Linked DNA regions of Luteolibacter yonseiensis. The main gene of each other region encodes a partner of the protein of the gene in region 2 in a complex. Links are inferred from orthologs where the notes say so. Each region holds a gene or a part of one and is shown on either strand. Other genes may lie near its edges.

Region 1 (2,998 bases), on a different replicon or contig from region 2:
TCCTGGCTCCTCTTCAACCTAGATGAATTCACCTATGTCCGGTAATCCGAATCCATTCCCTTGCGGACGTATCTCGCGCCGGAACTTCCTCTTCCAGGCGGGCGGGGGATTTCTGGGCACCGCGCTCGGCGGCCTGTGGGCGCAGGAAGGCGAGATCAGGGACGCCATTCTGGGACCTCATTTCCAACCCAAGGCGAAGTCCATCATCTTCCTCTTCATGTGCGGCGGGGTCAGCCACATCGACACCTTCGATCCCAAGGGCAACGACCATGCCGGCAAGTTCATCGACGCCATCGGCTTCGGTGACAACCAGGCCTCCATGAGGCGTCCGGTCATACCCTGCCTCCGGACGTTCACCCGTTATGGAAAATCCGGCATTCCGGTGTCCGACTGGTTTCCGCATGTGGGCGGTGTGATCGACGACATTTCGGTGGTCCGTTCAATGTGGTGCCACGAGAGCAACCACTTTCCCGCCGTCATCGAAACCTGCACCGGCCACCGTGGCCGCGCTTTCGAGCACCCGACGTTCGGCAGCTGGGTGTCCTATGCGCTGGGTTCTGTAAATCGCAACCTGCCGACTTTCGTGAACATCGGCCGGCCGTCATCGCCGGTGCAGCTGACCGGTGGCTACCTCGGCGCGTCTGTCGCCGCCACGCCGTTCCAGGCCGGTGAGATTCCGATTCCGAACCTGCATCCGCCCAAGGGCAGTTCCAGTGCGGAGCGCGACCGGCAGGCGCGGGAGCTTCACGAAATGAACCGGGAATTCCGCCAGCGTTACGCGATCAATTCGGACATCCAGGCCCGCGCCAAGGCCTACGAACTGGCCGCCAGCATGCAGATGTCCGCCCCCGAGGCCGTCGATTTCTCGCGCGAGCCGGATCATGTGAAGGAACTGTATGGCATCGACAGGCCCGAGACGGTGGAGTTCGGCAAACAACTCCTCCTCGCCCGCCGCCTCGCCGAGCGGGGAGTCCGTTTCATCCAGATCTGCAATTCGGGCGGCGGCAACGGCGGATGGGACGCCCACGGCGACATGAAGACTCACGAGCCTCTCTGCCGGGCCACGGACAAGCCCATCGCCGGGCTCATCAGGGACCTGAAGCAGCGCGGCCTGCTTGACGAAACCATGGTCGTCTGGACCAGCGAGTTCGGTCGCACGCCCTGGTCGCAGAACACCACCGGCCGCGACCACAACCCCAAAGGCTACACCTGCTGGCTCGCCGGTGGCGGCATCAAGGGTGGAGTGGTCCATGGGGCGACGGACGAAGTCGGTTACAAGGCGGTGGAGAGCCCCCACTACTACAGCGACCTGCACGCCACCATCCTCCGGCAGCTCGGGATCGACCACACCAAGATGGAAGTCCCCTCCCTCGGAACCGTCTCGCGGCTCGTCGAGCACGGCGGTCCCATCAAGGAGATCATCAGTTAGCCGCCGGGAGCACGTTTTGATCGAGAACCGCTCATCGGGTTTTGAGGGCGTCCGATCTCCCCGCCGCATAAGCACCGAACACCGCCTGAATTTCATCGCGCACGCGCCTGAACATGACCATCTGCTCCTCCTCCCCGCCTTCCGCGTGTGCCGGGTCGTCGAAGGGAAAGTGATGTCTGTTCACCTGCCCGGGAAACATCGGACAGACCTGATCGGCATTGCCACAGACGGTGATCACCGTTTCAATGTCATCGCCGAGAAATTCGTCGAGATGCTTCGAACGGTTGCCGCTGATGTCGATTCCGATTTCAGACAACGCGCGGATGGCGAGGGGATGAACGTAACCAGCGGGTCTGGACCCCGCGCTTTCTATCCTGAAGCCGCTGCCAAGTTTGTCTCTCAGTATGCCTTCCGCCATGTGGGAGCGGCATGAGTTTCCGGTGCAAAGGACGAGGATGGCGGGAGTGGACATGATTTTTGGTTGTTGGGATTGGGAGAATCAAGGGTGTGGAACATGGGACCCGCAGTCGGATTGGCGCACGGCATGGCACAAGATGACCCCAATGAGAGCACCCAGGATCGTGGCCGATGGATAAAGCCATAGATCCTGGAAATTTCCGCTGACAATGGCGGGGGCGAGGGATCGGACCGGGTTCATCGACGCTCCGCTGACAGGCCCGGCAAACAACGCCTCGAGGCCGACCAGTCCACCGATCGTGATGCCGGCTGTGATGCCTTTTTCCTTTGCTCCGACCGACACACTGAGAATGACCAGCATCAGAATCGCCGTAAGCACGACCTCCAATACGAAACTTTGAAACACGCTGCCGGAGGGCATCGTGGCACCCAGGGTGGGGGAGGTAGGAAAAAGGATTTTGAGAAGAACACTCGCGGAAACGGCTCCGATGGACTGCGCGCCGATGTAGCCTGGCAGCTCACGCCACGGAAAACGCCCTGCGACCGCGAAGCCGATGGTGACCGCGGGATTGAGATGCGCACCGCTGACATCGCCAAAGGTGTGGATCATCACCAGCACCACCAGACCGAATACCAGGGCTATCCCGAGGTGGGTGATCGCTCCGCCGCTTGCCTGATTGATGACGATGGCTCCCGTTCCCGCAAACACGAGAAAGAAGGTTCCCAGAAACTCGGCGAACAAACGTTTCATCAGATCAGCAGCAACCGGCAGGGCCGCAGCAGGATGATTTGCCACCGATGGCCGGGAGGCGGTCGAGAGGAGGGAGACCGCACAACTCGGGAGCGAGGCATTCGGTATGTTTGTGCGCGAGCTTCAGAATCACGGCGTCGTCGGAAAGCTCGTGGTCTGTGATGGTGTATTGGGAGATGACCCGGTCTTCGTATTCGATTTCGACGGGGATGCCTTCGTCCGGCAGATAGGCCTTCGCCTTTTCCAGAATGGCGGCCATTTTTCCGGTTTCGATGCGGTGGTCATAATCCTGCCCGACCCAGACCTGGAGCTGGCAGGTCACGGATTCACGGAGCGTGCCGCCGCAGTCGAGAAAGGTCTTCCACACGCGGCCGACTTCGGTGACGTGGAAGGAGAGCGGG
Region 2 (5,439 bases):
ACCGCTCCCTTGGATGGCATCCGTTGGGAGATGCCGTATGTGGTGGAGCGGAATTTCGGACTGAAGGAAAACCTCGAACACGCCGTCTGGCTCCAGGGAGGCGGAACCTTCGATCTGGCCGCTTCCGGCAAGACGCAAGCCGCCGGGCGTGATGGTGAAGGGCATTCGCTCGCGGCTTCCCTCGGGAAGGAAAGCCTCATGGCATCCGGCGTGACGCTGGCCACCGCACCGCTGCCTGAGGATCCCGGAGTCGTGTGGTGCGAGGACCGCTTCGCAAAACCCGGCGGGAGATTTCTAACAAGGGAGCCGGTGACCGTCACCCGTCCGGCGGCTTCGCGGGTGGTGGTGGTCATCGATGGGTCGTCCTCCATGGCGGTCGCGAAGGACTGGCTCGTGAAATCCCTCGGGAAAATCGATCGGGAGAAAGTTTCGCTGATGATTGCCGACGACCGCTCGCGCCGGGTCACCCCGGAGGAACTGGAAAACTACGATTTCACCGGTGGCAGGGACAACGAACCCGCGTTGCGCGAAGGCATACGCCTTGCCAAGGAATCCAACAGTCCGGTGGTCTGGATCCACGGTCCGCAGTCCGTCAGGCTGTCGCAGCCCGAGGCATTGCTCCAACTGCTCGAACGCGGGACGGTCCTGCCGGTGATCCATGATGTGGAGGCCGTGTCCGGGCCCAACCGGCTGGGAGAAGCGTTGTTCCGCTCCGGATGCCTGCACCGTGGCCCGGCATTGGTTTCACCGGAAAAGGATCTGCGGGGGTTCCTCGACGGCTTGCAGACCGAGCGCCGCGAGTTTTCGTGGAACTGGAAGCGCACGGAAACTTCGGAAGGTTTGCCCGGCAGCCGGGTATGGGATCATCTGGCACGCCAGTGGGCCGCCGCCACGGCGGAAAACCCGAAGACGGGGATGGATGACGCCGCGCGTTCGGAGCTTGCCGCAGGATACCAGCTCGTCACACCGGTGTCCGGCGCGGTGGTGCTGGAAACCCAGCAGCAATACAGGGAACACGGACTCACTCCGGTGGACGGCAGCGCGACTCCAAGCATCCCCAGCGTGCCGGAACCTTCGACCGGATTGCTAGTCATCCTGACGACCGCCGCCGCACTCATGAGGAGAAAGAGGGCCGCATGAATCCGTCCGCCCGCAATCATCGTTGGAGGTTGGGGCTCTGGATCCCGGCCCTCGTGGTCGCCGTCATCTTCGCTTTCGGAGCCGCGGTGAGGGTGGATTTCAATGATCCGTCCGTGCACTTTTCCGAAGCGGTGGCGAGCGTCCGTTGGGAGCGGGCGCTGCCGGACCGCCGGGGGAGCGAGTTCCAACTCGTCTTCGCCGCCGCGGTCATCGGGGTGGTTTTTCATTCAATCCATCATTCGTGGCGGGTGCGTCTTGGCGTGATGGCGGGTGCGTTTCTCGTGCCCGTTCTCACCATCGGCCCGGTGATATTGTACGCGCCGGTGGTCGCTCCGCGGATGATCTACGATATGGTGGCGGGAAATGTGGATGGTGAGTTCTACTGCGAGGGCATGGCGATGATCGCCGCCGTAGGACTGTGGATGTCGGTCTGTCTGGTTTTCGTGGCGAGGGAGATATGGCTATGGCGTAAGGAAGCGAAGTCCGGTGCCGGACCATGAATCCTGAACAGGTTGGAAATGTATCTTCTCCCTTCTGAAATCCTCCTGTCCCTCTATCTGTTGATACCCGTAGCCATCGTGGCATTCCACTGGCGGAATGCGGTGGGTTGGGTGTGGTCCAGCGTGGCATGTGCCGCATTGTCCTGGCTGTTTTCCAATACCGCCATGTTCCTTTATCCTCCCGACAACGGCCTTGCCAATTTTGTGACTTTCGTGATGGGCTGGTTCTGGATGTTGCCGCCTCTGTGGCTGCTGTTGTCCGTGGATTCAATCATCCAGAGGATATGGATGAGGTCGAGCAGGCTCCCGCTCAGGCGGCATCTGGGCGGAGTGGTTTTCCGTCATGTGTCGATCATCTCCCTGGTGATCATGTCATGGGGCATGCTGGGCTGGATGAGCCGGGACCGCGCCGTGGTGGAAGCCGGCAGGGAGTTGTCGGAGCGTGGTTATCAAATCGTGGGACCGGAAGAGGCGGTGTTTTCCAAAGGCCGCTGGATCGTCCGCTATCCGGAAAGCGACTTTGGGGAAATCTGCCTGACCCGTAACGGACGCATGGCATGGATCGGCGGCCCGGGTTGACCCATGCCACCTCCGGAGCATGCGCGAAAAAAGCCGTCCCCGCGGACGGGGACGGCTTTTCGAAAGACCGGAAGAAACGCCTCAGGCAAGCGCCTGAAGCTTCGCCTTGAGCTGGTCCTTGGTGACGCTGGCTCCGACGATCTGGTCCTTCACCTCGCCGTTCTTGAAGAACAGGAGAAGCGGGATCGAGCGCACGTTGTATTTCACCGCAAGCTCGCGGGAGTCATCGACGTTGACCTTGGCCACTTTGGCGACGCCTTCGAGATCGGTGGCGACTTGATCGATGACGGGGCCGATCATTTTGCAAGGGCCGCACCATTCCGCCCAGAAGTCCACGAGGACGGGCAGTTCGGAGTCGATCACTTCGGATTGGAAATTTGCGTCAGTTAGGTTGAGAGCCATGCGGAGAGTCTGGACCAGATTGCCGAAACGTCAAGAGCCGCCCTGCGGGATGCGGGGCGGCTCTTGTGAAGTTTGCTTGTCAATCCGGGAGATCAGCCGAGCGGCAGATTCGCAGCGGAGAAGGCGAGGAAGAGAACCACGCCGGCAAGGAGGATGTTGATGATGGGAAGTGCCATGATGTTGGTGAGGGTGGGTTTCCGGTATTAGAAAAGTTGTCCCCATTCGCCGCCGGTCCATGCATTGGCGGTCATCACCTGCAGGACGAGCACGATGAGGGCGGCGGCGAGGCCGACACCGGAAAGGATGTTGGCGAGGCCTTCGTTTTCTTCGACCTCATCATCGTCATCGCTCGATGAGAGCGTGGAAGCGGATGTCGAGGAGAACGAGGTGCCGAGAGGCTGGGTGGGAGCCTGGAGCTGGACGGTCGCCTTCGGCAGCGCCATCGTCTGCTGCGGGACACCACCGGGACGTGCCGGGCTGGTGGGAGCCGCGGTGGTCGCGAGGCGGATGGTCGGAGCCGGAGCCATCGTCGGGGCACCGGCGGTGCGGAGAGGGATGGTTGGTGCCGGAGCTGGCGGACGTGGTGGGCCGCCGACCGCTGTTGGAGGGCCGCCGACCGCTGTCGGTGGACCGCCTGGTACGGGAGGCTTCACCGGCACCGTGGCGGAAGGAACCGCTGGAGGTGCGTCGGCAGCTTTCAGAGTGACGCGGACGGTTTCCTTTTTAAGGGGCACGCTCGACGTCTGCTTGGACGGAGCTGGTGGTTGGTTTTCGTGTTCGCTCATGCGCTCGCTAGGTTTTTTACTGCTTAGTGCCGCCAGTAAGACAACTCGGCCCCCCCCTGTCAAACCCCCAGCTCGGGAATCGCACGAAAAAATCCGAGCCCCGGATTTTCAATGACATTCACGGGGAAATAAGGGGCATCTCCGGCGGATCCGGCGCGTTGGCACCGATTTTTGATGTTTTTTAGCGCGATTCGTGATTCCTATTTCCGCCGCAACCATGTCCGCAGAAAAGACCGCCATCAGCCCCACCCGTGCCCAGGATTTCCCCGAGTGGTACCAGCAAGTCATCAAAGCCGCCGACCTCGCCGAGAACTCGGAGACACGCGGCTGCATGGTCATCAAGCCGTGGGGCTACGGCATCTGGGAACTCATCCAGCAGCAGCTCGACCGCCGGTTCAAGGCGACCGGGCACCAGAACGCGTATTTCCCGCTGCTCATCCCGCTTGCCTATCTTGAGAAAGAGGCGGAACACGCCGAGGGCTTCGCCACCGAGTGCGCGGTGGTCACGCATCACCGCCTCGAAGCGGTGAAAGATCCGGTCACCGGGAAAACGAAGATGATTCCCTCCGGCGAGCTCGCCGAGCCTTACGTCATCCGTCCCACCTCCGAGACCATCATCGGCGCGGCGTTCGCGCGTTGGGTGGAATCCTACCGGGATCTGCCTCTGCTGATCAACCAGTGGGCGAACGTGATGCGCTGGGAAATGCGGCCACGTCTTTTCCTCCGCACCGCCGAGTTCCTCTGGCAGGAAGGCCACACCGCGCACGAAACCAAGGAGGAGGCCATTGACGAAACCCGCCTGATGCACGGGCAGTATGAGGAATTCCTCCGCGACCACCTCGCCATCCCTGTCATTCCCGGCGAAAAAACCGAGAACGAACGGTTCCCGGGTGCTGACATGACCCTGACCGTCGAGGCGATGGTGCAGGACAAGAAGGCGATCCAAGCGGGCACCTCGCACTACCTCGGGCAGAATTTTTCCAAAGCCCAGAACATCTCCTTCACCGGTCGCGATGGCACGGTACAGCACGCCCACACCACCTCATGGGGTGTTTCCACCCGCATGATCGGCACAATCATCATGGCGCACTCGGACGATGACGGGCTGGTCCTGCCGCCCCGCGTCGCCACCCAGCAGATCGTCATCCTGCCGATCACTCCCAAGGAGGACACCCGCCAGGCCGTGCTCGACGCCTGCCAGGCGCTCGCCTCCACCCTGCGGAACCAGTCCTACCAGGGAGACGCGCTCCGCGTGCATGTCGACACCCGCGACCTGAACGGCGGCGTGAAGAAATGGGAGTGGATCAAGAAAGGCGTGCCGATCCGCATCGAGATCGGCCCCCGTGACATCGAGACCCGCAAGGTCTGCGTGCAGCGGCGTGACCAGGCGGTTTCCGAAAAGCAGTTTTCCGAAAAGGACGAATTCATCCAGCGTGCTTCCGACATCCTGGGCGAGATCCACAACAACCTGCTCGCCCGAGCCACCGCCTTCCGCGATGAGAACATCACGGTTTGTGACGATCTTGAAACATTCCACGCGCATTGGGAAAAGGAAAATCCCGGCTGGCTGTACACCCCATGGGCCGGGACGCCGGAGCAGGAGGAGGTGCTTTCCAAGCAGCACAAGATCACCATCCGCTGCCTGCCCATCGACGGGGTGAAGCTTCCCGCCACCGGCGGCAAGTGCATCCTCACGGGTGGTGAAACCACGGTCCGCGCGCTGTGGGGCCGGAGCTATTGAGCGGAACCCTTCCGATATCCTGAAACAAGGCCGGTTCGTCCGGCCTTGTTTTTTGCGGGATGCGGGGGCGGGGCGGACGATTGGAATTTTCTTCCGGTATCCAACTTGCCGGTGAAAAGCCCGCCCTTTAGCTTGCGCCCATGAACATGCCGAACCCCTATTCTCCGCCGCCGCTCCCTTCCCACCCCGCGACGGACGACATCTCCCGCCAGCTCCAGGGGATCCAATATCCCCTGACGCTTTCCTTCAAGGTGCTCGCGCTCGCCAGCCAGGCGACGGTGACGGACGCCAC

What was found.
Region 1: the proteins of trxA (region 2) and JIN84_RS20690 are in contact, whole or in part, in an NMR structure (PDB 2IPA), measured with the Bacillus subtilis proteins. The link is inferred for Luteolibacter yonseiensis from one-to-one orthologs.

Annotation. Positions count from the first base shown.
Region 1 is NZ_JAENIK010000013.1:48,252-51,249, reverse strand. The notes cover bases 182-2,998. They hold JIN84_RS20690 (arsenate reductase ArsC), read right to left. Parts: upstream 1,902-2,998; coding sequence 1,461-1,901; downstream 182-1,460. Other genes in these bases: JIN84_RS20680 (DUF6428 family protein), read right to left, coding at 2,602-2,998; JIN84_RS20685 (MIP/aquaporin family protein), read right to left, coding at 1,929-2,597; JIN84_RS20695 (DUF1501 domain-containing protein), read left to right, coding at 182-1,429. Also shown: JIN84_RS20700 (DUF1549 and DUF1553 domain-containing protein), read left to right, coding at 1-45; more of JIN84_RS20695, read left to right, coding at 23-181. UniProt on the Bacillus subtilis protein: Catalyzes the reduction of arsenate [As(V)] to arsenite [As(III)]. In vitro, can dephosphorylate para-nitrophenyl phosphate (pNPP).
Region 2 is NZ_JAENIK010000008.1:24,579-30,017, reverse strand. What follows is about bases 962-3,958. They hold trxA (thioredoxin), read right to left. Parts: upstream 2,622-3,958; coding sequence 2,301-2,621; downstream 962-2,300. Other genes in these bases: proS (proline--tRNA ligase), read left to right, coding at 3,624-3,958; JIN84_RS06410 (hypothetical protein), read right to left, coding at 2,825-3,406; JIN84_RS06420 (hypothetical protein), read left to right, coding at 1,659-2,219; JIN84_RS06425 (hypothetical protein), read left to right, coding at 1,170-1,640; JIN84_RS06430 (VIT domain-containing protein), read left to right, coding at 962-1,140. Outside these bases: more of JIN84_RS06430, read left to right, coding at 1-961; more of proS, read left to right, coding at 3,959-5,147; JIN84_RS06400 (LURP-one-related family protein), read left to right, coding at 5,288-5,439. UniProt on the Bacillus subtilis protein: Participates in various redox reactions through the reversible oxidation of its active center dithiol to a disulfide and catalyzes dithiol-disulfide exchange reactions.